4 regions of the Peribacillus sp. 05N428 genome follow, and region 3 is predicted to be linked to each of the others. Evidence: riboswitches for the same ligand, from Rfam matches in the RefSeq annotation. Region 3 holds a riboswitch; each other region holds the start of a gene.

Region 1 (7,810 bases), on a different contig from region 3:
CCATGAATGATGACAATGACGCCCTTTGCGTCTCCTTCTGTCTCCCATTTCCACATTCGAAATCCCCCTTTCACTTTTCACTTGTTGTGTACGATCCATGATAGTTGAAATAATATATATAAATTATAACCATATTCGTGATTTTCGACAAAAAAGAAATCTAACAAGTTGTACATTGCTATTATAAATAGCCAAGTGTATTTGCATACGGTATATTAAAATAATACATAAAAACATTCACTTCGGAAAGGAAATGATTGAAAATGATTATTTATCCGTATAAAGGCAAAGAACCTGAAATTGCTGAAAGCGCTTATATTGCTGAAAATGCTGTCGTCACAGGTGATGTCAAAATTGGTGACGAAACATCAATCTGGTTCAATTCCGTCATTCGCGGTGATGTATCCCCAACCATCATCGGAAAAAAAGTCAGTATACAGGATAACAGCATCCTGCACCAAAGCCCAAATAATCCATTGATCATCGAGGATGAAGTAACCATTGGCCATCAGGTCATATTACATAGCTGTAAAATCCGCAAAGGAGCTTTAATCGGCATGGGATCGATTGTACTTGATGAAGCCGAAATCGGCGAAGGGGCTTTCATCGGTGCCGGCAGTCTCGTTCCCCAAGGCAAAGTCATTCCACCGAACATGTTGGCATTCGGACGTCCAGCTAAAGTCATCCGCGAAATCAACGAAGAAGATCGTCAGGATATGGAACGCATCGTACGCGAATACGCCGAAAAAGGCCAATACTATAAAACGGCGGAACGAATAAAGTAATGCACGAGCACTTGACTGAAAATTACGAGTATTTGAACGCAACTCACGAGTATATCGCTGAAATTCACGAGTATTTGCTCCTAACTTACGAGTATTTGCTCCAAACTCACGAGTAAATCGCTGAAATTCACGAGTATTGCTCCAAATTCACGAGTAAATTGCTGAAACTCACGAGTATTTGCTCCAAACTCACGAGTAAATGCTGAAACTCACCAGTATTGCTCCAAATTCACGAGTAAATTGCTGAAACTCACGAGTATTTGCTCCAAATTCACGAGTAAATTGCTGAAACTCACGAGTATTTGCTCCAAATTCACGAGTAAATTGCTGAAACTCACGAGTATTTGCTCCAAACTCACGAGTATTTGCTCAAAACTCACGAGTAAATCGCTCTAACTCACGAGTATGGCCCTTAAAGTTGAATTTCTTTGGGATTTCTTGAATTATTCCCGCAGACGGCTAAGTTAATCCATAAAAAAGGTGCCCCGCTAATAGCGGGACACCTTTTTTTATATGAATTACGCTTGTGCTTTTAATGTTTCTGCTTTGTCCGTGCGTTCCCATGGAAGATCGACATCTGTACGGCCGAAGTGTCCGTATGCAGCTGTTTGTTTGTAGATTGGGCGACGAAGGTCAAGCATTTTGATGATTCCAGCTGGACGAAGGTCGAAGTTTGCGCGAACTAGGTCAACAAGGACTTCTTCGCTAACTGTACCAGTTCCGAACGTATCAATAGAGATCGATACAGGCTCTGCCACACCAATTGCGTATGCCAATTGAACTTCCGCTTTGTCGGCAAGGCCGGCTGCCACGATGTTTTTCGCAACGTAACGTGCAGCGTATGCAGCAGAACGGTCAACTTTAGTTGCATCCTTACCAGAGAATGCACCGCCGCCGTGACGAGCGTATCCGCCATAAGTATCAACGATGATTTTACGTCCAGTAAGACCAGCATCCCCTTGAGGTCCGCCGATTACGAAACGGCCAGTCGGGTTGATGAAGTACTTAGTATCTGCATCGATCAACTCGGCTGGAACGACAGCTTTGATCACATGTTCTTTTAGATCGGCTTGAATTTGTTCAAGCGTAATTTCTGCATCATGCTGTGTAGAGATGACGATTGTATCTACACGTACAGGACGGTTATTCTCATCATATTCCACGGTTACCTGTGTTTTACCATCAGGGCGTAGGTAAGCAAGAGTTTCATCTTTACGAACTTGAGTCAAGCGGAATGAAAGTTTATGCGCCAATGAAATCGGAAGCGGCATAAGCTCTTCTGTTTCATTACAAGCGAATCCGAACATAAGACCTTGGTCCCCTGCACCGATTGCATCGATTTCTTCATCTGACATGTTTCCTTCACGAGCTTCCAATGCTTTATCGACACCAGCTGCGATATCGGCAGACTGCTCATCAATGGAACTCAAAACGGCACAAGTTTCAGCATCGAAACCGTATTTCGCACGTGTGTAGCCAATTCCTTTAACCGTATCACGAACGATACGCGGGATATCCACGTAAGCGGACGTTGTAATTTCACCAGCAACAAGTACAAGACCTGTAGTTACACTAGTTTCACACGCAACACGTGCATTTGCATCCTTAGCTAGGATAGCATCTAAAATGGAATCTGAAATCTGATCACAAATTTTGTCCGGATGGCCCTCTGTAACAGATTCAGAAGTAAATAGACGTTTCTTTGACATCATATTTCCTCCTTGGAAGTTAGTATGTTGTAGGCATAAGCCTGATTTTTACGGAACTCGTTTCCCTCATTAGTTTCAACTATAGACACAGAATTACTTATAAAAAACACAAAAACCTTCCCTGGCAAATGAGGAAAGGTTTAAAACTCTGTCTTCTATCCTTTCACTCTTATCGTTCAAGGGTTTTTTACCTTGCTCAGGTTAGCACCATCACCACTATTCCTTGAAGACCTTCGCTTTATTTTCGGCGATCGATCTTGGAGTCAAGTTCAATATGGCAGGTTGCTGGGTTTCAAAGGGCCTGTCCCTCCACCAACTCGGGATAAGAGAATCCGTACAATTTAAGATATTATCGTATCTGGCTGGAATTTGTCAATGCTTTTCTAAAAAGAACATTTCCACCCAGAATGGCGTTCATTTGAAAAAACATGTTGATACAACGTCCTAGAGGGGTTTACAACACAAAATACGAATAGAAATGTTGTAAATTGCCATTAATAATAAAGTATTGAACATCGAAAAGGAACGACATCCTGACTTTCCCATTAGACATATATTGCTTACTAACTTCCTATTTAAATAAAATTTTCTTCATGAAAGTATATGCGATTATCCTGAATCGGTTCCTGCCGGATTAAAATGATTAATGCGGCTAGCTGAAAATAATCACAAATTAAAAGAAATAGTATAGACTAATTAAATGAATGTGTTATACTAATTGTAATCTAAAAACTCAAACAAAGGAAGGTACCTCATATATGAATTCTGTAGATGTTTCTAATGAGTTACACCAATTATTAACAGGAAACAATGTGCAAACTCAACTATCAGTTCCTCAATTGGTCGAAAAAGTACTTAGCAGAAATGAAGGCGTTTTAACATCAACCGGCGCGGTAAAAGCTGAAACTGGCAAATATACCGGTCGTTCACCTAAAGATAAATATATCGTGGAAGAAGCATCAGTTAAAGATAAAATCGATTGGGGTCCCGTGAACCGACCGATTTCCGAAGATGTGTTCAATAAACTATATAATAAAGTAGTTGACTACCTAAAAGCAAAAGAAGAGATTTTTGTTTTTAAAGGTTTCGCTGGTGCAGACGAATCATCACGTCTTCCCATCCGTGTTGTTAATGAATATGCTTGGCATAACCTTTTCGCCCATACTTTGTTCATCCGTCCAAACGAAGAGGAACTGAGAGGTCACGAAGCTGAATTCACGATCCTTTCTGCACCTAACTTCAAAGCGGACCCAGAAGTGGACGGAACTACATCCGAAACGTTCATCATCGTTTCTTTTGAACGCCGTACGATCCTGATCGGCGGAACGGAATATGCAGGAGAAATGAAAAAATCGATCTTCTCGATCATGAACTACTTACTTCCAGAGGCTGGAATCCTTCCAATGCATTGCTCTGCTAACGTAGGACGTGAAGGGGACGTCGCTTTATTCTTCGGACTGTCCGGTACAGGCAAAACAACTTTATCAGCAGACACTAGCCGTAAATTGATTGGCGATGACGAGCACGGCTGGTCTTCTAATGGCGTATTCAACATCGAAGGCGGCTGCTATGCGAAAACGATCAACCTTTCACGTGAAAAAGAACCGCAAATTTTCGACGCAATCCGTTTTGGTGCTGTATTGGAAAATGTTGTTGTTGATCCGGATACGCGTGTAGCGAACTATGATGACAGTTCATTGACTGAAAACACTCGTGCTGCTTACCAAATGCAAGCGATCGATAACATCGTGAACCCAAGTATTGCAGGACATCCAAATACAATCATTTTCTTAACAGCTGATGCTTCAGGCGTTCTGCCTCCAATCAGCAAGCTTTCCAAAGAACAGGCAATGTTCCACTTCCTAAGCGGATACACTAGTAAATTGGCTGGTACTGAAAGAGGCGTAACTTCTCCGGAGGCTACATTCTCCACTTGCTTCGGTTCACCATTCTTACCGCTTCCAGCTACACGCTATGCTGAGATGCTTGGTGATAAAATTGACGAGCACAATGCAAAAGTATACCTTGTCAACACAGGATGGACTGGCGGTGCATACGGAACTGGAAGCCGTATGAAACTTGCTTACACCCGTGCAATGGTACAAGCGGCGCTTGAAGGTGAATTAGCGAACATCGAAACGATCAAAGATGATATCTTCGGTTTGGATATCCCGCTTCATGTTCCTGGTGTTCCTGATGAAGTGCTTCAACCAATCAAGACTTGGGCAGATCCTTCCGCTTATAAAGAAGCAGCAACAGACCTTGCCGCACAATTCCGTGCAAACTTCAAGAAATTCAAAAGCGTTCCAAGTGAAATCGAAGAACTTGGCGGCCCGACAGCTTAATAAATTGTACACAAAAGGACCAAGCTCTTGCTTGGTCCTTTCAGTTTGTCGGCAAGAAATGTCACATCCCGAACCATGATTATGGATTACTTTATTAAGTGCCATGGAAGGGGAAATACCTCATCTACTGTCGAATAAAGTACCAAGTAACCCGAAATACGGCATCTTCGCTCGAACTTACTGCCATACACCCCGAAATATGGCGGCTGCGCTCGAATTTACTGCCTTGCACCCGGAATACACGTCTACTGTCGAATTCACTGCCATACAGCTCGAAATACGCCATCTGTGGTCGAAATTACTCCTTACCCGAATACACGTCTACTGTCGAATTCACTGCCATACAGCTCGAAATATGCCATCTGCTGACGAATTCACTGCCTTGCAGCCCGAAATACGGCGGCTGCGCTCGAATACTGCCTTATAACCCGAAATATGACGGCTGCGCTCGAATAATTGGCCGAGACTCTGCTAGGATGCTTGACGTACAGGAAGCGGAACTGAAACAAACTGGATCGTTTCCACGTTCTGAAAGGACCACTTTCTTGCATGGTCCTTTTTTTCATTGGAAAAGGGGCACTGTGATAGTCAGTGCCCCCTTAATCGTTATTCCGTTATCCATGTTGTCCAAATTTTTAGATGATCGCTTTATTCCTGTCTTTTTTCATGGACACCGTTTTGTATTGATATATATTGCCCAGGTTCGCCACCGGGACATCTGTTTTAGTTGCATCAATGCAATTGCGTGTATCCAGAATCAATTTATTGCTCATGAGTTTCGATAGCTTATCATAATCCATCTGTTTAAATTCATCATGGTCAGTCAGGATAAGTATCAAGTCGGCATCATTTACAGCGTCTTCCACTGATACGACTGGCATCTTTCCAGATTTGACATGCGGGTCATGCAAGGCTACATCCATGTTTTCCATTCCCATCAAGATATTGACGACATCAATGGCGGGACTTTCACGAATATCATCTACATTTCCTTTGTATGCTAGACCGAAAACAGCTACTTTTGGCTTCCGGATCCCCTCTAGCATCATCCTTATGGAATTAACGATGTAATAAGGCATCGATACGTTGGTATCACGCGCCAATTTAATGATTCTCGCATACTCCGGTGCCTTTGCAACGACGAAATACGGATCGACCGCTAAACAATGGCCGCCAACTCCTGGTCCTGGTTGGTGTATATTGACACGAGGGTGTTTGTTTGCCATCGATATGACATCCAAAACATTGATGTCCAGCTCGAAACAGATTTTCGTCAGCTCATTCGCAAGGGCGATATTGACATCCCTGAAGGTGTTTTCCATCAGTTTGGACATTTCTGCCGTTTTCGCATCGGTCTGAATGATTTCCCCTTGAACGAAGGTTTTGTAAACAAGACTTCCTTTATATGAGCATGTTTCGGTGATGCCCCCGACGATACGGTTATTATGAACCAACTCTTCAAGAATCCTTCCAGGTAAAACGCGTTCCGGACAATGTACGAGGAAAATGTCTTTTCCGATGGTAAGGCCCGTCCTCTCGATCATCGGTTTAATATGATCATCCATGCTTCTTGGCGCTATCGTCGATTCGATAATGATGACATTCCCTTTTTTGATAAAAGGAAGAATGTTTGAGGTTGCATCCATGACATGTGTTAAATCACAGGATTGGTGCATGTCCTTTTTATTTGGAGTAGGCACCGCGATGATGAAAACATCCGCATGTTCCGGGCTTAACGCAGCTCGGAACTTATTGGAAGCAATCACTTCTTCTAATACCTCATCCAATCCAGGTTCTTCGATATGGAGCCTGCCGCTATTCAAATTGGAAATAATTTCAGGATGGATATCCACGCCGACAACATCGACACCGTATTTCGCAAACATTAAAGAAGTTGGAAGTCCGATATAACCAAGTCCGATTGTACAAAGTTTCATATAAACCACTCCTATCTATTTTTCTGCTGCACTCAAATTTGTTAGGCTGTTTGATAGATTTCGATAAAGATTTCCTTCTCTTGTTTCCAATTGTATTTTTGTCGCGCCTTCAGGCAGTTTTGGCTCATTTCCGCCCTTTTTTCAGGATGCTTCAATAAGTAATTGACACCTTCGGCAATTGATTTTGGATCATGCGAATCGACACATACACCGATTTTTTCCGTATCGACAACCTTTTGAATTTCAGGAAAGCTGCAGGCAACCACTGGCACACCGCTCATCATGTATTCAAACAATTTATTTGAAGAAGCGGAGTAGTGATTAAAGCAGACATTATTCAATATCTGAAAACCTAAATACGCATTTTTTGTATAATGGAGCAGCTCGTCGACCGGAACCTTCGGCAGGAACTTCACACGATGCTCCAGATTCATGTCGCTTACTTTCTTCATTAATTCATCCTTGATCCTTCCATCCCCGATAAAAACTACCGTTCCGCCCTCGATCATCGGTACAGCATCAACCAATTGCTCTAACCCTCTTCCCATTTGAACGCCGCCTTGGTATAACAATATCGGTTCATTCTCTGGCAAATCGAGCAGCTCATGCAAATTCACGGCCGTACTTTCCTCCGGATTGGTTGGAATCGGGTAGTTATGGACCACCTTGGGATACAGACCATATAAGTCTTCGTTATACTTAGCTCTCGTATGGTTTTCAGCAATCATTTCATCGACGAACATTAATAGGAATTTCTCCATCATCCCGTAAATTCGGCTATTATATCCCGTTCTGCTCGTTTGTACTTCATGCGAGTCATAAATCAGCTTTTTCCTTCTCAGCCATTTACTGCTGATCGCTCCCTGCATGAGCGTATTCAAGTCATTTGAATGATAGAAATCATATTTCCTTTTCCGGCCATGATAGATCATTTGACCAAAAATGTAGCTCCTCGTTAATAGTGTCGGCAGCTTCGTTTTAGTGATGAACAGGGTGCCCAGCGCAAGAAGTGCAAATGCACCGAACAGTATTCC
Region 2 (7,810 bases), on a different contig from region 3:
CCCCGCCATCCACTCTTAATGTTTGCAGCTCGATTCCTGAATCCGCCTCCATTGCATCAAGGACATCCTTCGTTTGATACGCAAGTGATTCAAGTGTGGCGCGAATGAAATGTTCTTTTGATGTGCCGCGCGTCAAACCAAAAACGGCTCCCCGCACTTCACTGTCCCAATATGGAGTTCCAAGTCCTACGAAAGCTGGTACCACATATACTCCATCCGTACTTTCCACCCGTTTTGCATAGGCCTCGCTGTCCTTGGCATCATGCAGCATCCGCAGGCCATCGCGCAGCCATTGGATGGCGGAGCCAGCTACGAATATACTGCCTTCCAGTGCATATTCGACCTTCCCATTCAAGCCCCAAGCAAGGGTCGTCAATAGTCCGTGTTCGGAGCTGACAGCCTTGGTTCCTGTATTCATGAGCATGAAACAGCCTGTTCCATACGTATTTTTAGCCATTCCTTCATTAAAGCAGGCTTGGCCGAATAATGCTGCCTGCTGATCACCGGCTGCCCCGGCGATCGGAATCGATTGGCCGAAGAAATGATAGTCGATCGTACGTGCATATTCCTCTGAGGAAGGCCTCACTTCCGGCAGCATCGACTTTGGTACAGTCAATATCTCAAGCAGTTCTTCATCCCATTTCAGTTCATGTATATTGTACATCAATGTCCGGGATGCATTGGAATAGTCCGTTACATGAGCCTTGCCTCCTGATAGCTTCCAGATCAGCCAAGTATCGATGGTACCGAATAACAGCTTGCCTTCATCCGCCTTTTGCCGCGCCCCTTCCACATTATCGAGGATCCATTTCACTTTCGTTCCGGAAAAATAGGCATCTATCAACAATCCCGTTTTATCCCGGAATAAATCATTAAGTCCCTTTTCCTTCAACTCATCACAGATTCCACTTGTTTGCCTGGACTGCCATACAATCGCATTATAGACAGGCGTACCTGTTTCCTTATCCCAAACGACTGCCGTTTCACGCTGATTGGTGATCCCGATACCGGCAATTTGCTCTGGTTTCACACCGGATTCAGATAGTACACCGGCAATCACCGCCAGGATCGATCCCCAAATCTCATTGGCGTTATGCTCGACCCAGCCTGGTTTAGGGAAATGCTGCGTGAATTCCTTTTGAGAGGAATGGACGATTTCCCCCTTTTCATTAAATAAAATCGCCCTCGAACTTGTTGTTCCTTGATCTAATGATAAAATGTATTTTTCCATTGTGTATGCCCCTCCTTTTAATTAACTAGCGATATTTCTGCTATCCATTTCATGTGACTGTTTTTTACCAAAAGCATAGGCTACTATCAATAGTACCAGGCTTGCACCCATAACAGACCAAAATCCTGCCGTTATTTCCCCCATAAAAAATGCTTTATAACAAACGGCACCAAGTGAACCCCCTACAATCGGTCCAACGACCGGAATCCATGAATAGCCCCAGTTGGAATTGCCTTTACCAGGTATCGGCAGCAAAAAGTGAGCGATGCGAGGCCCCAGGTCGCGGGCCGGGTTAATGGCGTATCCTGTCGTTCCCCCAAGTGACATCCCGATCACGACAATCAATAACCCTACTGCGAATGGGTTTAGACCCTCTGTAAAATCATTGGCCCCTATAAATAATAGACCAAGAATAAGGATGAAAGTTCCAATCATCTCACTTAGTAGATTTGAAAATGTGTGCGGGATTGCAGGTGAAGTCGCGAACACACCAAGCTTCGCCCCTGGATCATCCGTAGCTTTCCAGTGTGGTAAATAGTGCAGGAATACTAGAGTTGCGCCGAGTATCGCGCCAATCATCTGGGCAACGATGTAACCGGGCACATCACTCCAAGGAAATTCTCCAATAATGGCAAACCCAACTGTGACCGCCGGGTTTAAATGCGCCCCGCTTATGGACCCCACTGCAAAAACACCCATGGTAACAGCCAATCCCCATGCAATCGTGATAACGATCCAGCCGGCATCTTTTGCATAGGAACCCTTTAAGGATGAACCTGCCCCAATACCTGCTCCGAATAAAACTAAAATCATCGTGCCTAACACTTCTCCCCAAAATGGAGTCATGATAAAACCCTCCCCTGATAATTTTTTAAACCTTGCCAACAAATAAAAGGAGATCCACAGCAGAACTATCTTCATAAAAAAATTATGAATAGATCTGTTGTGAATCTCCTAGTCTCCGTCACATATATTAACTTGTACTGTAAAATATACTAGGTTATGAAAACGCTGTCAATAATTTGTGAGAAATTAATCTATTTTTTCTGTAATTTTTTTCAATTTTTCCCAATTAGACGATATCCCATAATTCAGTTTTTGAAGTGGTGATTGACGAGGCGCCGGCATCAAGTGCATTCAGGACTTCATCCGAGGTACGTATGAGGCCGCCTGCAAAAATCGGTGTCTGCAATCTTTCCTTCACTTCTTTTATCATCCATGGCATGGCGCCCGGCAATACTTCGATATAATCCGGCTTTGTTTTCTGCACCAGCTTATAACTTTTCTCAAGCGCGTGTGAGTCTATTAAAAAGATTCGCTGGATGGCAATGACCCCCTTTTGCTTCGCCTTCAATATAACGCTTGATTTAGTCGAAATCAGCCCATAGGGGTTATATTCCTGACAAATGAATTCCGTCGCGTACTCATCACTTCTTATGCCATGGATCAAATCGACATGATAAATCATTTTCTTATTATGCTGCTTTGCCATCATACTTACATTTTTCAATTGTGAGATATGCAAATCAAGAAACACACCTATTTCATAGGAACTTTCTAGAAATCTTTCGAAATCCTTCATGCTTGCTGAAGCAGGCAAAATCTTCTGATCCATCATTATCCTCCTCATTCCCAGAAAAACTCAAAACTTCAAGTCATTTAGTATATTTTAAAGAGCTTGATTTATCAAACACATTTTTTTCATGAACCATGTCATCTTAACACTATCATACCTGGCAAACCCTTTATAGGTTACGGCTAAGGATATATGTAAAATATCCCCTTAAATCATATAGAAAGATTCATTTTCAATGCACCTTCGGCGAGTTCATACGATTTAATTGTGCCAATCGGAATTTTCCTCACGATGCTCCAAGCATTAACATTCATTTTGATTGCTCTTTTTTCATATTCAAAAAATGGCGGTCTGTTAAATATCCTTTGGTTGATGAAATTCCTGTCAACGGGTTCCATTTCCACTAATTCAAATGAAATCGTTCTTTTTTCCACATGAACCGGTTTTAATGTAATCCGGAAAGCCACGTTTTTCTTAAACATCATTTTTTTCACTTCCATCATTCCGGAAAGCACAATATGCCTTGGCGTAATCTCGACTTTAATATCCTGACCAGATGATTTCATTCTTATGATTCTCTCTATCATGGCTTCAGTTACCGTAATCGGTATGCCATTTTTGAATGGACTCATCCTTGCATCCCCTCCCCACTCAAAGCATATGCCGGATTCCCTGATGCCGTTAACATTTCAGCCCAGATTAATAAACGGTATATTCGAAATATTCCAGCTCCACCCCTTGACCTTCATAAAAACTACCTGTATAGTCATAGTTAATTTAATAGACAACTCTTATCCAGAGAGGTGGAGGGACTGGCCCTTTGATGCCTCAGCAACAGACTGATCTTGTACTGTGCTAATTCCAGAAGTGTAAAAACTTGAAGATAAGAAGAGTATATAGCTTTGTTGCCAACACCTCTTCTTATTTTTAAGGAGAGGTTTTTTATTTTTAAAAGGAAAGAAGGAATCAACATGTCAATCACATTAACGAAAGCACCATTCAGGGCGGACCACGTCGGAAGTTTATTAAGACCGGAACGTTTACATATTGCCAGAAAGGACTTTAAGGAAGGTACCATTTCAGCTGAGCGGCTTCGTGAAATTGAAACTGAAGAAATCAAACGGATCGTCGATAAACAAATTGAAGTTGGTTTAGAGGCCGTTACGGACGGTGAGTTCAGACGAACATGGTGGCACTTTGACTTCCTCGAACATTTAAATGGCATCGAGGGATATGTAACTGAAAAAGGCCTCACATTCGATGGTGTGGAAACAGAGAGATATAATGTTCGCAATACCGGGAAGGTTTCATTCAACCCTGAACATCCCTTCATTCGTGATTTCATTGAATTGAACAAAATAGTGAACGGACGTGCCGTTGCCAAGCAAACCATCCCCAGTCCGAATCAATTATTTGCTGCAGGCATTCATAATGAAGACGTCTACCCTGATATCGAAGACTATGCAAATGATATCATCAAAGCCTATCAGCATGCTTTGAAAGCCTTTTATGAAGCAGGTGTGCGTTATCTTCAATTGGATGATGTATATATTGCCAGACTTTCAGCTCCGGATTTCCAGTTCAAGGATGGAAAATATACGAGGGAACAATTAATTGATCTTGCACTTCGGGTCATTAATGGCGCATTGGAAGGCAAACCAGAAGACCTTATCGTCACTACCCACCTATGTCGCGGAAACTACCAGTCGACATGGGCGTTTGAAGGAAGCTATGCCCGTATCGCCCCAACTTTATTGGCAAAAGAAAAAGTGGATGGATTCTTCTTGGAATATGATGATCAACGCTCAGGGGATTTCAAACCATTGGAATACATTCCAAATGGCGGTGCACGGGTCGTACTGGGTGTCGTCACTTCAAAAAATGGGGAAATCGAGGACAAGGAAGCTGTTAAGGCACGCATTAAAGAAGCATCGCACTTCGTTCCGCTCGAACAATTATGCTTAAGCCCTCAATGCGGCTTCGCCTCCACACATCACGGCAACAAGCTAACCGAAGCACAGCAATGGGAAAAACTGAAATTCGTCGTTGATGTAGCAAAAGAAGTATGGGAATGATTCATCCTTAAATGTAAAGTAAAAGCTAGGCATTAGGAAGGCCTAGCTTTTCTTCAAAACAACTCAATAAAATGTTTTGCCGTTTTGGAAAGATAACGATCTTGTCTAAAAACCAAGGCTATATTCGATTGAATTGAAGAATCGATAATATCCAGCACTTTCACTCCTTTTATAATATGGGGTGAAACAGCTGATTTTGGAACAATACTCGCCCCAACTCCAGCTGCAACCAGAGAGAGCAGAACATTTACATCATGGCATTCGCATAAAATATTTAGCTGTATTTCCCGCTTTTTAAATTCCTCGATAATTTCCTCGTAAATACCTGGTCCTTTTTCCCTATGCACTAAAAGCAATGGGATGTTTTCAATATCCTTTAAATGAACCCTATCCTTCGAAGTGAAGCTGTCCCAATCCTCAGGTACAACAAAAACATTGGGCACTTGTCCTAAGTTCAAACTGGAAAGACCCTTCATCTCGACAGGTAAATGAACAATGGCAAGTTCGATATCCTGATTCTCCAAATAATTACTTATTTCATATGGATCTCCTGCGAATATTTTAAAGGAAACTGAAGGATATTTTTTCTTGAAACTATTAATTTTATCAGGTAAATAAGACATATACGCAAGTACGGAACCTACTGAAAGTGTACCTTTAATTCCCTCACCCGTTTCCTTCACTTCGAGCAAGGAGTCCTCGAAATATTGCAGCATATCCTTAGCCTTCTCGTAAAGTACCCTCCCAGCTTCGGTCAACTCCATACTTTTACCGTTCCTTTTTCGCTCAAGTAAAGTAGTCCCTAATTCTTCTTCCATAAGGCGGAGCTGCTGGCTTAATGGCGGCTGTGACATATTCAACTTTTTGGCTGCACGGGAAACCTGGCCTTCTTCTGCAAGAATGAGAAAATATCGTAATTGTCTAATATCCATATTGGCACCTCTGATATATATGTATATCGTATATAAACTTAATTATATAGATATTTTAAATATGATACAAACAGCAGTAAAATATATTTGTTTACAACATAAAGGGGTGTTCAAAATGGAGAAATTCAAGGATCTAAACAAAAGCTTCATCAATGGGGAATGGATGGAAGGCTTAAGTCAACGCAGATATAATATTTTAAACCCATACAATAATGCCGTGATTTCAAATGTGAGCTTGGCTACATCAAAACAGCTCGAAGAATCATTTGAAATAGCAAAGAATGCTCAAAAAGGTTGGGCAAAAACATCAGCCGAAAAACGTCGTCAGGTCCTGCTTAAAGTTGGTGAATTCCTGCAGGAAAACCGGAATGAAATCGTTGAAATGATTTCCCGTGAAACAGGCGGATCGCTTATTAAAGCAAACGTTGAATTTCAGCTTACTATGGAAATAGTCGAAGAATCTACTAACATGGTGGATGAAATATATCAAATGCATGAGGTTCCGTCAGCTATAGAGCATAAAGTCAATCATATACATCGTCTGCCACTAGGAGTTATCTCTTCAATATCTCCGTTTAACTTTCCGATGAACTTGTCAATGAGAACCATCGCACCAGCCATTGCATTAGGAAATGCAGTCGTTCATAAACCGGACGTTCAAGTTGGATTTACTGGAGGAATCATCATCGCTGCAGCATTTGAATATGCCGGTCTTCCAAAAGGGGTCTTTAATATGATCCTTACTGACCTGGAAGAAATCGGTGATGGCATGCTGACAAACCCGATTCCTAAATTAATCAGCTTCACAGGCTCTACTCCTGTAGGACAGCACATCGGGGCCATTGCAGGGAAAAACCTAAAACGAGTTGCGCTGGAGCTCGGCGGTAATAATCCTTTCATTGTATTATCTGATGCAGATGTGGACCGTGCCGTTGATGCTGCAATCTTCGGGAAGTACATTCACCAAGGACAGATTTGCATGTGCATTAACCGCATAATCGTGCATAAAGACCTTTACGAAGACTTTACTGCAAAATTCGTTGAACGTGCAAAAGCTCTTCCATTTGGTGACCAATTAGATCCTAAAACAATCATTGGACCACTTGTCAACGAGCGTCAACTAGAAAAAGTACAACAAATCATCGAGGAAACTAAAGCTGCCGGGGTCAATGTTGCACTTGAGGGAAAACGCATTGGCAATGTGCTGACACCAACTATTTTCCGGGATGTACAGAACTCGGATAAAATCGCACAAACAGAAATGTTTTCTCCTGTCGTGTCCATCATTCGAACAGAAACGGATGAAGAAGCCATTGATATCGCCAATGACACCATTTATGGTTTAAGTTCGGCTATCTTCACTTCTGATCTGGAAAAGGGCGAACGCTTAGGGTTACAAATCGACAGCGGAATGACACACATCAATGATCAAACCGTTAATGATGGAACGAACATACCATTCGGCGGGAACAAAATGAGTGGTTTAGGCAGATTTGGAAGCCCATGGATTGTCGAAGAATTCACTGTTACGAAATGGATTTCCCTTCAAACACACTATCGCGAATATCCATTTTAACCATTAATTCATCGGGCATCTGATACAACCTTTTGGGATGTATACAGATGCCTTTTTTCAGTGCAAAAAAAAAAGAACGGCCATCTGCACGTTCCCTTTTTACTTGCAGCTATCATCTTCATCCTCCATTTTCTTCACGAATATATCATCCGTCACCCTATCTTCCAGCTTATTCCTCAAGGCTAATTCCGCAGCCTTCCCATCACTAGGCGATCCGTCCGAGAAATACATCGGAAACAGGGAGAAAAACATAATATAAAAAGAAAAATAGATAAATTGATACCAGATTACCGAGCTGTCCAGGATATTCTGATACACTAAGCTATATATGATCAGCATGCTGATCAAATTAAAGATAGACCCCCCTAAATAGATCATGGTATTCGTCAATCGATTATCATGTTTCAATCCCTTGAACTC
Region 3 (7,810 bases):
GCTCAAAAGCAAGCGGGATCAAGTAAAGATAAACTGGAAACAGGCGTTGTGAAGAAAACGAAACAGCTTAAAAGCCAGTTGACCAAAAAGCCGAATAACCAACGTAAGCGTACAGGGGTATAATCCTAATTCGTCAAAGGACAAGTACTGTTCGGAGCTTATCATTGAGCAGTTACCTTTTATGAATGAGGGTACTGCTTTTTTATATGTTTAATGGAAGAGGCAGGGTGATTTTGTTTTTTACCGTTTATAGGTAAGTTGGAGGGCTGGGCTTCTGGTCATTTAGAGGGATGAAGAATGGTTCGCTCACTTCTAGCTGATATGTGGTTAGACTAGAAAAACATATTTTCTCGAAAATGGAAATGACATCTCTGTATCGGTTTATTAAAAACATTACAGTTCCAGTTGTTTCTGTTTTAAAATTGTAAGAGTGGTGACATGTTGTTACCATATTGTTTTGCTAAAATAACATTTTAAGGTTTTGTAAATGATTTTTTAACTAAAGGAACCTATAAATTGAATATTAGGTCTGCTATAAGTCTAATAGAATCAGTGATTATCCTTTAATTGAAAATATGAAATATATCGGAGGAATAAAGATGGACGAACGTCTGATCGGAAAAAAATATTATGAAACGATGCTTGAGGATACAAGGAAGCACCCCATTCAAGCTTTGGGTGAAATGTTTCTCGTGGAACAAAAAAAGGAAAGATCCGATTTAACCGCAATTAGATTTGCTCAAGGAGAGGTATATTTTCAGCATCATGACTATGAAGCAGCCATTTTTAAATGGGAAAACATAGAAGGGGAACTTGGTTCATGGGCGAAGAAAAACATCGCTGATGCGTATTTTGAATTGGAAATGTATTCAACCGCAGAGGATATCTATAAATCCGTCGATACGGATGAAGCTGTCTTGAAAACAGAAGTTCTTTTGCAGCTGTTTTCCCTGTACATAGTGGAATCGAGAAATGATTTGGCTTCCAAAGTCGTGAAAGAAGCAGTCGAGTTTCAACCGGACTACCCGAATGTCACGGAAATCGCACGCGCCTTTTTTGAAGAACAAAAGGATTGGAACAGTGCGGTGGTATTAGCGGCGAATGAAAGTATCCGTACAGAGTCAATGGGCTGGTTCGATGTGCTGAAAACGTATATCCAGCAGGGTGTTGCCCAATCGATGGAGCCGGATTATTTCTCAACTGTCCTTGGTTCGCTATACACACGCGACCAGGAACGTTTCGAGAAAATGACGGTTGCCCTTTGGAAAAATTATAAATATACGGATTCTTATTTCGAATGGTTAAGAGTGATTAATAATTTGATAGATACCATCGAATTGAACCATGCGGATGTATGGGATGAGCTTTCCGTCTATTACAGGGATGCATATGCAGGTCTGTTAGAAGGAACGCATCTAATCAAAGAATTAAGTCCTGTCGTGCCAAGGTTGCTGGAAAACTGGCTCAAAATCGCAGACGGGGAGCTTTCGCTGTTTGCGGCGGCATCCACGTTGTCCTGGAATGAAATCTTCCCGGATACGGTCAATGCGCTGGTCATTCAGGATGCAGAGAGCCTGCTTTCGAAATCGCCTAAATTGGGAGGCGGACTGGAAGCGGGAGAGAAACTGTTCAATTCCATTATCCAGTGGGCTGAAGATAATGATTTAAGGGTTGGCAATAAGCTTAAATGGATGGTGGAGGGGCTTAAGGATACCAGGAATTTCAATCTCCTTCTTGCAGGAAGTACAGGAAATGGCAAGACATCCTTTATTCAGTCAATCGTTGGCGAGAGCATTGCTGCTGAGGACCATTCTTCCCTAGTCAGTGTCAAAGACGGGGATGATTTGGAAATCCTTGAAATTACCGATACAGATAGCAAAGTTGTCGAGGAGCTAACTGATTTGGATGAAACACGCCGTCAGCGCGGGACTATTGTCGATGTGACAATCATCAGTGACTACCTAAGAAATAATCATCTGCGGTTATTGGATACACCGGGGTTCAATGGGGAACAAAGCGTGGAATCCGATTTCCAAGGCTATTTACATGGCAGTGATGGCCTGATGTTCGTTCTTGACGCCCGGGCTCCTTTCACCGGCAGCGAAAGGGATCTGTTATTGGAAATTCAAATGATGGCTCCGAAACTGCCGATCCATTTCCTATTAAATAAAATGGATACGATATACAGTGATCAGGTCGCAGTCCGGATGGAAGACGAAACATGGGATAAAGTGAATGCATATTTCCCGAATGCGAAAGTGTTCGCTTTCTCCAAACATTATGACAGCAGGCAGCAATTGAAGGACCTTTCAGCCTTCCTTCAATCGAATTATCAAGATGATAATTGGAAGGAAAGAAGATCTGAAAAAATCCTGGCATTCATTCGTAAAACTTTATCTTATCTATTAGAAAAACGGGCAGCCAATGAGCGGAAATGCGAGCATTCCATCTCTTGGAATGAGCAGATGGAAGTCAAACTGAATGGAGCGGTCAATCAACTGGCTGATCTGGAAAAAGAAAAAAGTGAAAATATCATAAGGTCGTATCGTTCGCTTAAGGACGAAGTGAAAAGTCAGCTTTATTCAAAAATTCCTGAATTACTGAGGGATTGCTCTAAATCGTTAACGGAAAGCAGTGATTTCAGTCAGGTCCATGTACAGTTAAACCAGGAAATGAATGAGCGGATTCAAAACTTCATTTCTGACAAGATCATGCCTCAATATTACCGTTCTCTTCAAGACTGGATTGCCAGTTCCCAAATGGAGTTCTCACAAAGCCAGCAGTTCATGGATGAGATGAGTGCCGGATTCAATGAATTATACAAAGAAGAACGGATTACACTGGCAGGTGACTTCAGGGTATTGGATGACTGGCGCCGTGATGCCGACCGGATGACAAGCAGTATCCGCATCGAAAACGTTAATATCCTTTTGCGCAGGACTCCATCACAATTGCTGCTTAAAGGAGCAGGGAAGCTATTTGGGGCGATACCGCAAAATAAGGCCAATATGTACAATCGTTACAAGAAATACCTGGAAAGTGAAGATTACCTGGATGTTGCCGAAATGATCACGGAACGTTTCCTAACCCAATTTGGATTGTTTGAAAAATCACTGGATCGGGACATCTCACTTTTCTATCGCAGTTCATTTGCCTTACTTCAAAAAACGATAGAGCAGACGCAGACTGAAATAAAAGACTACCAGGCTGCATTGGAGCATATGAAAGAAAATCCTGAGGTTTACCGTGATCCGATCACGTTGTTCGAAGTGAAATTAAGGCAGTTGGAGAGGCTTGAAAAAATCGAGAAAAAGCGTCTAGCCCAGCTTCAAAGAAAATAAAAATAACGGGAAACATTTCAAATATTCAAAAATCTATTGACTTTACGACTATATCCCTATAAAGTGATAATTACGAAAACGTAACACAATATATCTCTTATCAAGAGTGGCGGAGGGACTGGCCCTAAGATGCCCAGCAACCGTTCCATTAGGAATTGGTGCTAAATCCTGCAAAACAGAAATGTTTTGACAGATAAGAGAGGGACAAGTCTGCAAAACAGCCGATTAAACCTCTCTATATTAGAGAGGTTTTTATTTTGGGATTTACACCGACTTAACTGATAAGACTAATGAGAAAACATGGAGGGAAACAAGATGAGAAGGTCTATTAAAGGGATATTCATTTCTGCCATCGCTTCGGCTTTGCTTTTAACGGGTTGCACTGCAGGGCAGAGTTCCACAGAATCGAAGAAAGAAGAAAAAGTATCATTTGAAAATGTCCCGGAGAGATTTGCTGATGGCGATGGAGCCAAAATCAAGGTGATCCGTAAAATTGGCGGTGATGATCATACTGCCCAATACCTGGCGGGGGCGAAAGAAGAAGGAGAAGCACTGGGGTTTCAAGTCGATACGTACACAGCCAATGGTGATACGGCTAAATTCCATGATGCGATAGCACAGGCTTTGGAGGAAGATTACGACGGCTATATCATTTCACATGGTGATGATGCTGCAACTGTAAATGACGTTCAGAAGTTGGTTGATGCAGGTAAAAGCGTTGTCACATTCGATTCAATAAGCGATCTATCTAAAATAGAGGGCGTGACATTAACTTCACAAGATGATGAAGCGCTGGCAACACTGGCTTTCGATAAACTGATAAAAGAACAGAAAGGTGAAGCGGCAATTGCATATCTTTGGGTGGATGGTTTTCCTCCAATGGTAAGAAGAAATGCAGTATATCAGGAAAAATTAAAAGAAAATCCTGGGATTAAAGAAGTCGAAAGATTCGGAGTGGCATCCGCTGATACTTCGGTGCAGACACAAAATGCTGTAGCCGCAATGCTGAATAAATACCCTAAAGGTAAATTGGATGCCATTTTCGCAACATGGGATGCCTTTGCTATCGGTGCAGCCCGGGCGATTAAAGAAGCGGGCCGCGATGAAGTAAAGATATATGGAATTGATGTTTCGAACGCAGATCTCCAGGAGATCCAATCGGCTGATAGCTCATGGTCCTACACGGCAGCAGTCGATCCCAAGTTGATCGGTGCAGTGAATATGAGGATATTGGCTAAAAAATTAGCTGGCGAAGAAACGCCGCAAACATATGATTTGGAGGCATCACTTATTTCGCAAAAGCAAATCCAAGCTTCAAAAGAAGCGGTAAACATGGCAAACCTGTCTGATATTGTCGATGGCTGGGGGGTATCGACGGAATTTGAAGAAGATTGGATGAAGGTTTTGAAAGATCATTATAAAAAATAAAAAGAGACACTCTCTTTCCAGCGAAGGGAGTGTCTGTTCTATAAGGGGGAATGGACATGGGCAAGCAACTAGAAATGAAGAAGATTTCGATTGAATTTCCGGGGGTGAAGGCGCTGAGTGATGTTGATTTTTCCGTACAATCAGGAACAGCCCACGCATTGGTCGGTGCAAACGGAGCAGGGAAATCGACGTTAATGAAAGTTTTATCGGGAGCCCATGTTCATTATTCAGGTGACATTTTTATTGATGGGATGAAGTGGGATATCCGCTCGCCAAAAGCTGCTCAGGGACAGGGCATTCAAATAGTTTATCAGGAAGTGGATACCGCCCTCATCCCTTATTTAACAGTTGGGGAAAATGTAATGTTGAATGATATGGTCCAAAACATGGGAAAAAAACAAAGGGTACAATGGAAAGAACTGCACAACAAAGCCACTTCTATTCTTGAAGATATGAAAATTCATGTCCCTTCGAAAAAGCTGGTTAGAGACCTTACCTTGGCTGAAAAACAGATGGTCCTGATAGCAAGAGCCGTTTCGACAGAATGCAAATTCCTGATTCTCGACGAGCCAACTGCTCCGTTAAGTCATACGGAGACGACGGAACTTTTTCGAATTGTAAATGAGTTAAAGCAAAAAGGCGTGGCAATCATTTTCATTTCACATCGTCTGCCTGAGATTTTTGAAATCTGTGAGGAAATTACGATCATGAGGAATGGGGAGCGTGTCACTTGTCGAAAAATCGAGGACATAACCCGTACCGAAGTGGTAGAGAACATGCTCGGGAAAACCATGGATGAACAGTTTCCTGAAGTGAATGCTTCGATTGGAGACGTAATTCTGGAAGTGAACGGATTGTCAGATGCCGAGAAAGTTAAGAATGTCAGTTTGAATATTAAAGCAGGAGAGATAATCGGCTTGGCTGGGTTGGTCGGGGCTGGGAAAACGGAGCTGTGTAAAACCCTTTTCGGTCATACGTCCATCACAGCGGGTGAAGTCATCCTGAATGGTCGAAAGCTTTCTCTGAAATCACCGCATGAAGCAGTAAAAAGCGGGCTGGCACTTGTACCTGAGGAACGCAGGAAAGAAGGGGTCCTTGTACAGGAATCAGTCTCGGCAAACTTGACTGCAGCCAGTCTCGGCAAATTCTGCAAAACATTCAGTGTCGTCGATCGTAAGGCGGAAAAGGAAAAGGCGAAGGAAATAATCGCAATTCTCGGCATTAAAACTCCTTCAGGGGAAGTGAAGGTCGAAAACCTATCCGGTGGTAACCAGCAAAAAGTTGCCATTGGAAAATGGCTTATGGCAGATGCGGATGTATACATATTCGATGAACCAACGAAAGGGGTCGATGTCGGAGCCAAGAAGGATATATTCGAATTGATTGCAAAGCTTGCAAGGAATGGAAAAGCGATCATTTATGCATCCTCCGAGGTTTCCGAAATCATTGGCATTACGAACCGGACCTATGTGTTATATGACGGGAGCACTGTCATCGAATTAGAAACAAGCAAAACGAATGAAGAAGAACTACTATTCTATTCAACAGGAGGTAAATAGGATGAGCATACCCATTCCTGTTACACAGACAGCGAAAGCGAAGAAAAAGGTGGAACTATTCGACTTTTTCTATAAATACGGCACAATATTGACGATTATCATTCTGATTGGAATTTTCGCCGTATCCAATCCATCTTTCATCCAAACGTCTAACCTGATAAACATCCTGCGTTCCATTTCAATCGTGACCATTATTGCGATCGGCATTACGATATCACTGACCGTGGATGGCTTCGACCTTTCCGTGGGCTCCGTCGCATCATTGGCCAATGCCATCGTCATCTCGATGTTTGTCTGGTTTTCCCAGGATACATTCATCGCCATATTAGCTGCGGTCGGTGCCTCACTTTTCGTAGGGGCTTTGAATTCATTCATGATCGTTAAATTAAGAATTCCCGACATGCTGATGACATTGGCTACCATGTTCATTATTCAGGGAATTGCCCTTACTTATACAAAAGGGGCCACGGTTTCGCAAAATATGGTCATGCCCGACGGGACATTCGCAACAGGACTGATCAGCCCGTTTTTCGCCAAAATTGGCCAAGTACCATGGATAATCCTGATCATGGCCGTCATTGTGATAGCGACCCATATCTTTTTGACTTATACGAAGCACGGTCGTTATATGTACATTATTGGGGGGAATAAGGAAGCAGCGAGACTTTCCGGGATATCGGTTAATAAATACAAAATACTTGCCTATCTGATTTCAGCTCTATTTGCTGCAATCGGGGGAATTGTCCTTGCTTCAAGGGTCATGACATCGGAAATCAATTCAGGATCCCCCTATTTAATGGATGCCGTTGCAGCAGCCTTCATTGGTTCCTCCGTTTTAGGAGCGGGAAAACCGAATGCCTTTGGAACCTTCATCGGTGCAGTCCTGATCGGAATCCTTCAAAATGGGCTGATCATGATGTCCGTTCCGTATTACGCGATGGATATCGTCAAAGGAACAGTGCTGGCCCTTGCGCTCGCGGTAACCTATTACAAGCAAAAACAGTAAAATGTATTCGTTGCGTTACTCTACAAAAATCCAAAAAAAATCCTGTTGTAATGCAACAGGATTTTTCCTTTTTAAAAAGGGATGGGTTAAGGAGATCGTCATCATTTTACTTACGCTAAAATGGTGGCAGGAGCACTTTTTGAACCCTCATTGTTGGAGTATAAAGATTGACCGCAATTGTAATTTTTATAGGAACCTTATTTACCTTTTAATAAGATTGATAATGATCTATTGTAAAGTATGAACATTCATATCATATACTTATCTAAAGGAGAGTGTAGACTTATGCGCGAAACCTGTGTTCCGGCAGGTGTGAAACCGAATGAAACTGGCTTTGGATATACGCTGTCCTTGATAGGCGGCAAATATAAAATGATCATAATGTATTGGCTGTCTGAAAATAAGGTCATGCGTCATAATCAGCTGAAGCGAAGTATCGGTACCATTTCCTTTAAAACGCTAAGCATCATGTTAAA
Region 4 (7,810 bases), on a different contig from region 3:
AGGATTTGATTTTGGATTGGATAAAAAAGGGCAGGTTTGGATGTTTGAAGCCAATTCCAAGCCTGGACGTTCCATCTTCTCCCATCCAAAACTCAAGGATTTCGAATTGCTGACCAGAAAGCTAAGCCTTGATTATGCCATTTATCTTACGGAACAGACGATTACAAAATCAATCAGAGTGCCGCAATGAACATTTTTTATGATATCCCCACTGAAAATTGGCACCACACTCATGAGAATGCGGAACTTTTCGCCGGCTCTGCCGAAGAAGAAATCAGCTATAAAAAGAACCATTCGAATCAACCTCTAATTCCAATCACAATATTTCCGGGTAACCGGATGCTTACCGTCGGAATTTTAACTGTTTCCAATCCCAAAAAGGAATCAGGTTTGGGTGGAAACCTGACCCTTTTTCGGGACTTATCATTATATTTATTGCAACATGGAATATTGGCGTATGTATTCACAGGAAATGCCCTTCATTCCGAGTCGATGAAAGGGTATCTTTTTTCCTCCATTTCAAACAAGTGGATTGAATGTAAGGTGCCCTTCCCTGACATCGTCTATAACCGTATCCCCTGGAGGAGCTATGAGGCGTCAGAGGAATTCCAACATCTTATCACACATTTTAAAGATTACCGAATGACTCTATTCAACCCCTGTTTTATAGATAAATATGTGATGTTCGAAGCATTAACTGAAGATGGATCCCTCACCAACCACCTTCCGCCCACCATGGTCTTACGAAACAGCGGTTGCCTTGATTCTTTCCTGGAGACATACAGGCATATATACCTTAAGCCATGCAAAGGAAGCCAAGGGAAGGGCATTTATACCATTATCAAAAATGATGATGATACCCTATTGTTCAATAGCTTAAAGCATAGTGAGTCCTTCCCTGATTTTGCTTCCTTCTGGGATACAAAAAAAAGGGATTTATTAAAAAGGAGCTATCTTGCTCAACAGGCGATCATACCAAAAAAACTCTTTGGACATCGTTATGATTACCGGATTCTCGTCCATTATGAAAAAGGTTTTTATAAAGTGACCGGCAAAGCGGTAAGGATGTCGCAAACTCAGGAAATCACCACCCACACTCCCCGAGGCGGAAAGCTTTTTCCTTATCAGGACATTAAATCAAAAAACCTGGATCTAAAATTAGCGAATATCGCCCAAAAATGCGGAGAGATACTTTCAAAAAAGATCGGGTTTCTCGGAGAGTTTTCCATTGATATAGGGGAAGACGAATCGGGCTCGCTTTTCATATACGAAGTGAACTCAAAGCCGATGCAATTCGATGAAGAAGAAATTGAAACAAACAGGCTTTTGCATTTAAAAAATCTTTTCATTGAATTAACTTTTCCCAACCTGAAAAGAAAATAACACCTCCAGCTGCCGTTTTCCATTATAATCGAATGAGAAACAGTATATATGGAGGTAATACATATGATCACTCATTTTCAATGGGAACCATTGCATAAGAATCTGCCAGGATGGAAAATTTCCTTTTATTTCAACAAGCAGGCAGTCAAAGCCTTGTATCATAAAGATGGATCCATCGAGTGGACAGCCAATCCGCCTTCCGAAACAGATGAAACTAAACTCAAAAGCATGATACATGATTTAATGATCTTCCATGTATATGAATGAAACCCCTTTACATTTATGAAATCGCTTAACAGAATAAAAAAAACTCCTTTGCCTAAACTAAAGAAAAGGCTAGGAGGGATTTCTTTTGGATAAAGAAAAAATGACATTTTTGAAGGATACCGAATATGATGGCAAGGACTCCGTTTACCTGGATATCGACCGTATCATCAATGAAGGAATGGCGGGCGGAAATGTGTATGAAGTCGCTAACCTTCAGAACATCGAAGAAGCACATGATTTTTATGATGAAACAGATCCCAATGTCAATAAATGAATAATGTGGGCTCTCTTATGGAGAGCTCTCTTTTATATCAGTCAGACCGTTAAACGGTAGCATTCAAATAGTCCCATTCTCCCTCGCACTTAAAATATTTTTGTTTAATATCGATGTAATGATATGCTCTGAATCCCATTCATGCCCAGATATCTCGATAAGGGGATAGCGATTCGGTAAAACGACCTGCTGGATTTCATGAACGGTCAGCCCTTGAGAATGCAAGCGTAAAATTTCCCCTTGGAGGTTTTCCAGATAATCCAGTTTTTTTCGAAACATCTCCTTCCCATCAGGAACATGCCCAGCATGACAGCAAAACACTTCCCCGAAGTCATATTGAAGCAATCTTTTTATGGAATCGATGATCACCGGGACAGACTCTTCCCGTAAGACAAGCTTTGTTTTTGGGGTTACGAAAAGGTCTCCTGAAAAAAGCACGCCATTATTGTGATTCAAATACACCATATGGTCCTTTGCATGACCTGGGGTAAAAATCGGCTCCCACGTTTGGGTACGGGAATGAATGGCCTTCCCTAGCGGCTCAGCTTTAAAGGCGTCTCTCTTTCCCCAGAAAATTTTGCGATATTCAGGATATTCAGCATCCTTTGCACAAACCTCAACCGACATCGGGTGAATGAAAAGAGGGACCTTTTTATGTTCCTTTATCCAGGCAGCGCCCCCCGTATGGTCTTCATGATAGTGCGTCAGGGCCACTGAGTCGAAGTCTGCGGATTCATAGAATGGAATAAGCTCTTCCAATAAAATCTGCGCGCCAGTATCTATCAATAGGCCATCCGTTAAAAAGACATACACACTCATCCCCCCCTTGTTCCCGCCAGGAGTCCCATGCACGCAAACCACATCATTTATCGTCTTGATCTCTATCATTCGGTTTCCTCCCCATCATTGTACAAAAATAGTTTTACCTTCCTTTTTTTAACTTTACTATAATAAATGTAGTACCACTTTACCTTTTTGACAAGGAAATATTGGAATAAATAGCCTCGATGAAAATGCTGGATTATTGCATAATAGCCCATTTTCCATGAATCGTTTTAACGGACCGTACCAGATTTATTGACAAAAAAATAAAAGAAACGATTGACATTGCCGGATTTTACAAATAATATAGATTATATTATAAAACTTGAAATATTCTAAAATAATAATTTACTTATCAAGAGTGACGGAGGGATCAGGCCCTGTGATGTCCGGCAACCGCCCTTAGGGAACGGTGCCAATTCCTGCAGAATGATTGCATTCTGAAAGATAAGCCGAGATATGATTTCGCTGCCTCTTTCTGAATGATAGAGGCAGCTTTTTTAATGTTTAAGGGGGAAAGCTCATGATTGAAATCCGTTCAATCCGAAAGGAATACGTCTCGAAGAAAAACCGAGTTATCGGAGTGGATAACGTATCTTTGACCATTCAAACTGGTGAAATATATGGCATTGTCGGCTACAGCGGAGCTGGAAAAAGCTCATTACTCCGCTGCTTGAATTTGCTTGAACGTCCGACAGGTGGAAATATCATTATCGACGGCATTGATTTAACCTCTTTATCTAGCAAAGAGCTTCGTAAACAACGCCAAAAAATCGGAATGATATTCCAGCACTTTTCCCTGGTCAGTTCAAAAACCGTTTATGAAAATGTCGCTTTCGCCTTAAGGGCCGCGCATCGATCCAAGGACGCGACTAAGTTACGTGTATTGGAATTGTTGGAAATCGTAGGGCTCAGCGATAAGAAAGATGTCTATCCTGCACAGCTTAGCGGTGGACAGAAGCAACGGGTCGGCATAGCTCGCGCGTTAGCAAATGAACCCACTGTACTATTATGTGATGAAGCGACTTCAGCCCTTGATCCAACAACTACAAAAGCGATTTTACAGTTATTGAAAAAGATAAGCAGTGAGCTTGGTATCACCATCGTGTTGATTACACATGAAATGGAAGTGGTCAAAGAACTATGCCACCGAGTCGCCGTGATGCAGGATGGCCGGGTAATTGAAGAAGGACCCGTTTATGAAATATTTTCACAGCCCAAACAGGAATTAACGAAGCAATTCATTAGCAGTGTACTGGATTTCGAACTCCCTTCGCACTTGATTGATGAAAGTGAAGGGACGATTATTAAGATCCAATTCGAAGGGCAAACCGCCGGTGAGTCGATTCTTTCGGATACTCTCCAATCCCATGCAGTAAAGGGGAATATTTTACACGGTAAAATTGAGTATATCCAGGATGTTCCTTTAGGCATTTTAATCATCGAGTTAATTGGCGATGCCGTCCAAATTCATGAGGCATTGGAATATATAAAAAATCGTTCCAGTTCTGTGGAGGTGTTAAAACATGTCACTGCTTAATCCCATCGTCAATATTTTACCTGATCTTAATAAAGCCTTTCTTGAAACGATTTATATGGTCGGCGTTTCTCTTGCAGTAGCCCTGCTGATCGGTTTACCGCTAGGAGTATTGCTATTTACAACAACCAGGAATTTATTTTTTGAAAATGGCATCGTGAATCGATCTCTCGGTTTCGCAGTCAATATTGTCCGTTCAATCCCGTTCATCATTCTCTTGGTCGCCCTCCTTCCTTTAACGGACCTACTTACGGGATCGACGATAGGGCCAAGAGCAGCTTCTGTTTCCCTGTCCGTATCCGCAATCCCTTTTTTTGCAAGGATTGTTGAAACGGCATTACGTGAAATAGACAGAGGAGTGATTGAAGCTGCAATTGCCGTAGGTGCCACTCCATGGATGATCATTAAGGATGTACTTCTTCCAGAGGCAAAACCGGGAATCATTCAAGGACTGACATTAACGACCATTTCGCTAATCGGTTACTCAGCAATGGCAGGGACAATCGGCGGTGGCGGAATTGGCGACCTGGCAATCCGGTACGGATATTACCGATATGACAACACAGTCATGATCACGACGATCGTCGTGCTGATCTGCCTTGTGCAACTCATTCAAATGGTTGGTGACAAAGTTTCATACATAGTTAACAAGCGATAGGATCAATCATTTTTTTAAATGACTCAATACATTTCATTACTCAGGAGGAATTTCAAATGAAGAAAATAGCTTCGTTATTATCAGTCTGTGCACTTGCACTCGGCTTGGCAGCATGCGGGAGCGATGATGCATCCCCAAATACTGAAGACAAAAAAGAATTGAAGATCGGGGCGACTACCGGGCCGTACGCCGATATGGTTAAGGAGGCCATCAAACCAGGTCTGGAAGATCTCGGATACAAAATAGAAATCGTCGAATTCACCGACTATATCCAGCCGAATAAGTCGCTTGGCAACAACTCGATCGACGCCAACCTTTTCCAGCATAAAGTGTACATGGATAACTTCGCTAAAGAAAATGATTTAAAGCTTTCCGACCTTATCATAGTTCCAACAGCGCCAATGGGCATATATTCTAATAAGTATAATTCATTGAAAGAAGTGAAAGACGGTACATCCCTTGCAGTGCCCAATGATCCGGTTAACCTGGCACGTGCACTAAAAGTGCTGGTGGATGAAGGGTTGATTGAAGTCGATCCAAATGTCGACCCTTTAAAAGTATCTGAAAAGGATGTAACGAAAAATCCAAAAAACATCCAGCTAAAACCATTGGAATCCGCTCAGTTACCCCGCGCAACAGACAGCGTTGACCTATCGGCGGTCCCTGGCAACTTTGCTCTTGCAGCGAAAATGGACCTCAAGGATGCCCTAGTTTTAGAAAAAATGCCGGATATGTATCGAAACGTTGTTGCAGTGAATACAAAAGATGTAGACGCTCAATTTGCCAAGGATATTAAATCAGTAGTGGAATCCGACCAGTTTGAAAAAGTGATCGATGACAAATTTGCCGGATTCGGAAAACCAGACTGGATGGATTGATCAAATAATCAAGGCCTGCTTCCCCTTTACCGGGAACAGGCCTTTCATTAAGGAGAGCAAATATGAATACCTTACTGGAGGTCCGCAGCGGCCCCGCTTATTACGCCTGTAAAGCAAATGTCCTTGAAAACCTGGAAGTGAAACTGAGTAAAGGGAACATTCGTAAAGTGCTCGTTATTCATGGACGAAAATCTTGGGAAGTTACTGAACCCTTTTTTCCTTCCTTAGAACATATTGAGACGATCTTTTTCACATACGGCGGGGAATGCAGTGACCCGGAAATTGAACGCGTCAAGAAGGCTGCTCTTGAACATGGTGCAGATGCATTAATTGGCATTGGCGGCGGTAAGTTGCTCGACCTCGCCAAATCGGCCGGAAACTCGCTTCAAAAGGAAATCATCCTCATTCCAACCTTGGCTTCCACCTGCGCTGCCTGGACACCGTTGAGTGTTATTTATGATGATAATGGTTCATATGTCCGTTATGATATTCATGAAAAAAGCACTTGGATGTTATTGATCGAACCAGGAATTCTTCTTAATTCGCCGATTAACTATTTACGTGCTGGAATCGGCGATACATTGGCGAAATGGTACGAGGGCAATGCACTGGCCGAAAAGCTTGCCACCAAGTCCGTTTGTATTGAATTGGCCCATCTGGCCGCAAGGCAATGCCAGGAAGTTTTATTGACATATGGCGAGGAAGCCTTAGCTGATTTGGAAAAAGGGAAATGGACAGATGCGCTGCAGCGTGTAATTGAAACGAACATCATCACCAGTGGTCTTGTTGGCGGGTTTGGCGGCCAGTACTTGCGCGTTGCCGGTGCCCACTCCATTCATAATGGCATGACTTCCATCACGCAAGCGCATCATTTACTTCACGGGGAAAAAGTTGCATATGGCATTTTAGTCCAGCTTGTGCTAGAAGGGAAATTCTCGGAAATCAAACAATTGCTGCCCATCTACCAGGTGCTTAAATTGCCGATGACATTGCTTGATATTGGCCTGACTGTTGAACATAAGGCCGAACTTCAACAGATTGCAGCCCACTCTGTCAAAGAAGGTGAAGACATCCATCTTCTCTTCCCTGATATCAACAAGGAAAAAGTGGCAGCCGCCATGGAAAACCTTGAAATCCTTACAAACCATGCAAACCCATCCACGGACTAAAAAAGCAATGGGGTTTTTACCCCATCGCTTTTTTTTGATTCCTCATTGTTTGTTTAAAATCATCCTTTTCACCAAGCATACATAATGTGCCGATAATACTTCAGTATAATAAAAGAAGGTATTACCTTACTGTCTGTTTCCATAATCCAAGAAGATCACTTTCATGTTGTCTGTGCATGCCTGCTTTTCTATCGGCAGATTCCGGACGGCCCTTTTCCCAATTCCATATATCTTCGAGAGTTTCTGATAGGGGACGGAATGTTAGTCCATTATTGATGGCTTGATCGTTGTCGACAGCCAAAAACCCATTCAAAGGTTCCTTACCTCCTGGTAAAGGGAATTCTTCCGGTATCCATAAAGGCATTTCTCCCCACGGCTCTACTTTATTGTCTTTTAAAAATTTTTCAGATACCCATGTAAAGGCAGCATCACTTCTTGTTACCTTTTTGCAGCCTTCAAGTATTTGCCCCATAGTCAGTGTGTAGTCTGGTCCAACGGCATTATACGTACCTGTCATGCCCTTTTCCATCATTTGGATGATCCAATGAGCCAAGTCCCTTGCATCGATAATTTGGATTGGACGTCCAGGGCGTCCAGGCGCTAAAACTTCTCCCCCTTCCGCTATTCTTTTAAGCCAGTACGGCAATCGGTCAGTGTAATCATATGGACCTACTATTTGCCCGGCACGAATTGACAAGACTTTCCCCGGCAGTTCTTTTTCAGCTGCTTTTTCGCTTAATGATTTTAACGGTCCATAATATTCACCGTATATCGGCCCAGCCGTTCCGCGGGTTATTTCTTCTGCTTTATCTTCATTTAGTG

What was found. Region 3 has a riboswitch for S-adenosylmethionine ahead of AC1DIV_RS12145 (sugar ABC transporter substrate-binding protein). Riboswitches for the same ligand answer to the same signal wherever they lie in the genome.
Region 1: linked by a shared signal. The riboswitch ahead of metK (methionine adenosyltransferase) and the one ahead of AC1DIV_RS12145 (sugar ABC transporter substrate-binding protein) in region 3 are both predicted to bind S-adenosylmethionine.
Region 2: linked by a shared signal. The riboswitch ahead of AC1DIV_RS24550 (5-methyltetrahydropteroyltriglutamate--homocysteine S-methyltransferase) and the one ahead of AC1DIV_RS12145 (sugar ABC transporter substrate-binding protein) in region 3 are both predicted to bind S-adenosylmethionine.
Region 4: linked by a shared signal. The riboswitch ahead of AC1DIV_RS13455 (methionine ABC transporter ATP-binding protein) and the one ahead of AC1DIV_RS12145 (sugar ABC transporter substrate-binding protein) in region 3 are both predicted to bind S-adenosylmethionine.

What each region holds. Positions count from the first base shown of each region.
Region 1 covers NZ_JBFTMS010000042.1:29,627-37,436, reverse strand. Annotated here, with positions in the region: gene AC1DIV_RS24925 (alpha/beta hydrolase) at 1-56, opposite strand, end outside; gene AC1DIV_RS24920 (gamma carbonic anhydrase) at 267-785, shown strand; gene metK (methionine adenosyltransferase) at 1,304-2,497, opposite strand; SAM riboswitch class I at 2,661-2,823, opposite strand; gene pckA (phosphoenolpyruvate carboxykinase (ATP)) at 3,253-4,839, shown strand; gene AC1DIV_RS24905 (nucleotide sugar dehydrogenase) at 5,475-6,776, opposite strand; gene AC1DIV_RS24900 (glycosyltransferase) at 6,818-7,810, opposite strand, start outside.
Region 2 covers NZ_JBFTMS010000041.1:17,321-25,130, reverse strand. Annotated here, with positions in the region: gene glpK (glycerol kinase GlpK) at 1-1,231, opposite strand, end outside; gene AC1DIV_RS24565 (MIP/aquaporin family protein) at 1,253-2,077, opposite strand; gene AC1DIV_RS24560 (glycerol-3-phosphate responsive antiterminator) at 2,304-2,846, opposite strand; gene AC1DIV_RS24555 (hypothetical protein) at 3,020-3,439, opposite strand; SAM riboswitch class I at 3,596-3,697, shown strand; gene AC1DIV_RS24550 (5-methyltetrahydropteroyltriglutamate--homocysteine S-methyltransferase) at 3,779-4,882, shown strand; gene AC1DIV_RS24545 (LysR family transcriptional regulator) at 4,936-5,814, opposite strand; gene AC1DIV_RS24540 (aldehyde dehydrogenase family protein) at 5,930-7,390, shown strand; gene AC1DIV_RS24535 (hypothetical protein) at 7,490-7,810, opposite strand, start outside.
Region 3 covers NZ_JBFTMS010000010.1:97,301-105,110, forward strand. Annotated here, with positions in the region: gene AC1DIV_RS12135 (hypothetical protein) at 1-123, shown strand, start outside; gene AC1DIV_RS12140 (GTP-binding protein) at 600-3,341, shown strand; SAM riboswitch class I at 3,436-3,541, shown strand; gene AC1DIV_RS12145 (sugar ABC transporter substrate-binding protein) at 3,657-4,769, shown strand; gene AC1DIV_RS12150 (sugar ABC transporter ATP-binding protein) at 4,826-6,328, shown strand; gene AC1DIV_RS12155 (ABC transporter permease) at 6,330-7,334, shown strand; gene AC1DIV_RS12160 (winged helix-turn-helix transcriptional regulator) at 7,620-7,810, shown strand, end outside.
Region 4 covers NZ_JBFTMS010000012.1:37,746-45,555, forward strand. Annotated here, with positions in the region: gene AC1DIV_RS13430 (YheC/YheD family endospore coat-associated protein) at 1-190, shown strand, start outside; gene AC1DIV_RS13435 (YheC/YheD family endospore coat-associated protein) at 187-1,383, shown strand; gene AC1DIV_RS13440 (YheE family protein) at 1,447-1,650, shown strand; gene AC1DIV_RS13445 (hypothetical protein) at 1,736-1,924, shown strand; gene AC1DIV_RS13450 (MBL fold metallo-hydrolase) at 1,988-2,812, opposite strand; SAM riboswitch class I at 3,096-3,200, shown strand; gene AC1DIV_RS13455 (methionine ABC transporter ATP-binding protein) at 3,270-4,286, shown strand; gene AC1DIV_RS13460 (methionine ABC transporter permease) at 4,273-4,941, shown strand; gene AC1DIV_RS13465 (MetQ/NlpA family ABC transporter substrate-binding protein) at 4,998-5,819, shown strand; gene AC1DIV_RS13470 (iron-containing alcohol dehydrogenase family protein) at 5,882-6,988, shown strand; gene AC1DIV_RS13475 (NAD-dependent epimerase/dehydratase family protein) at 7,110-7,810, opposite strand, start outside.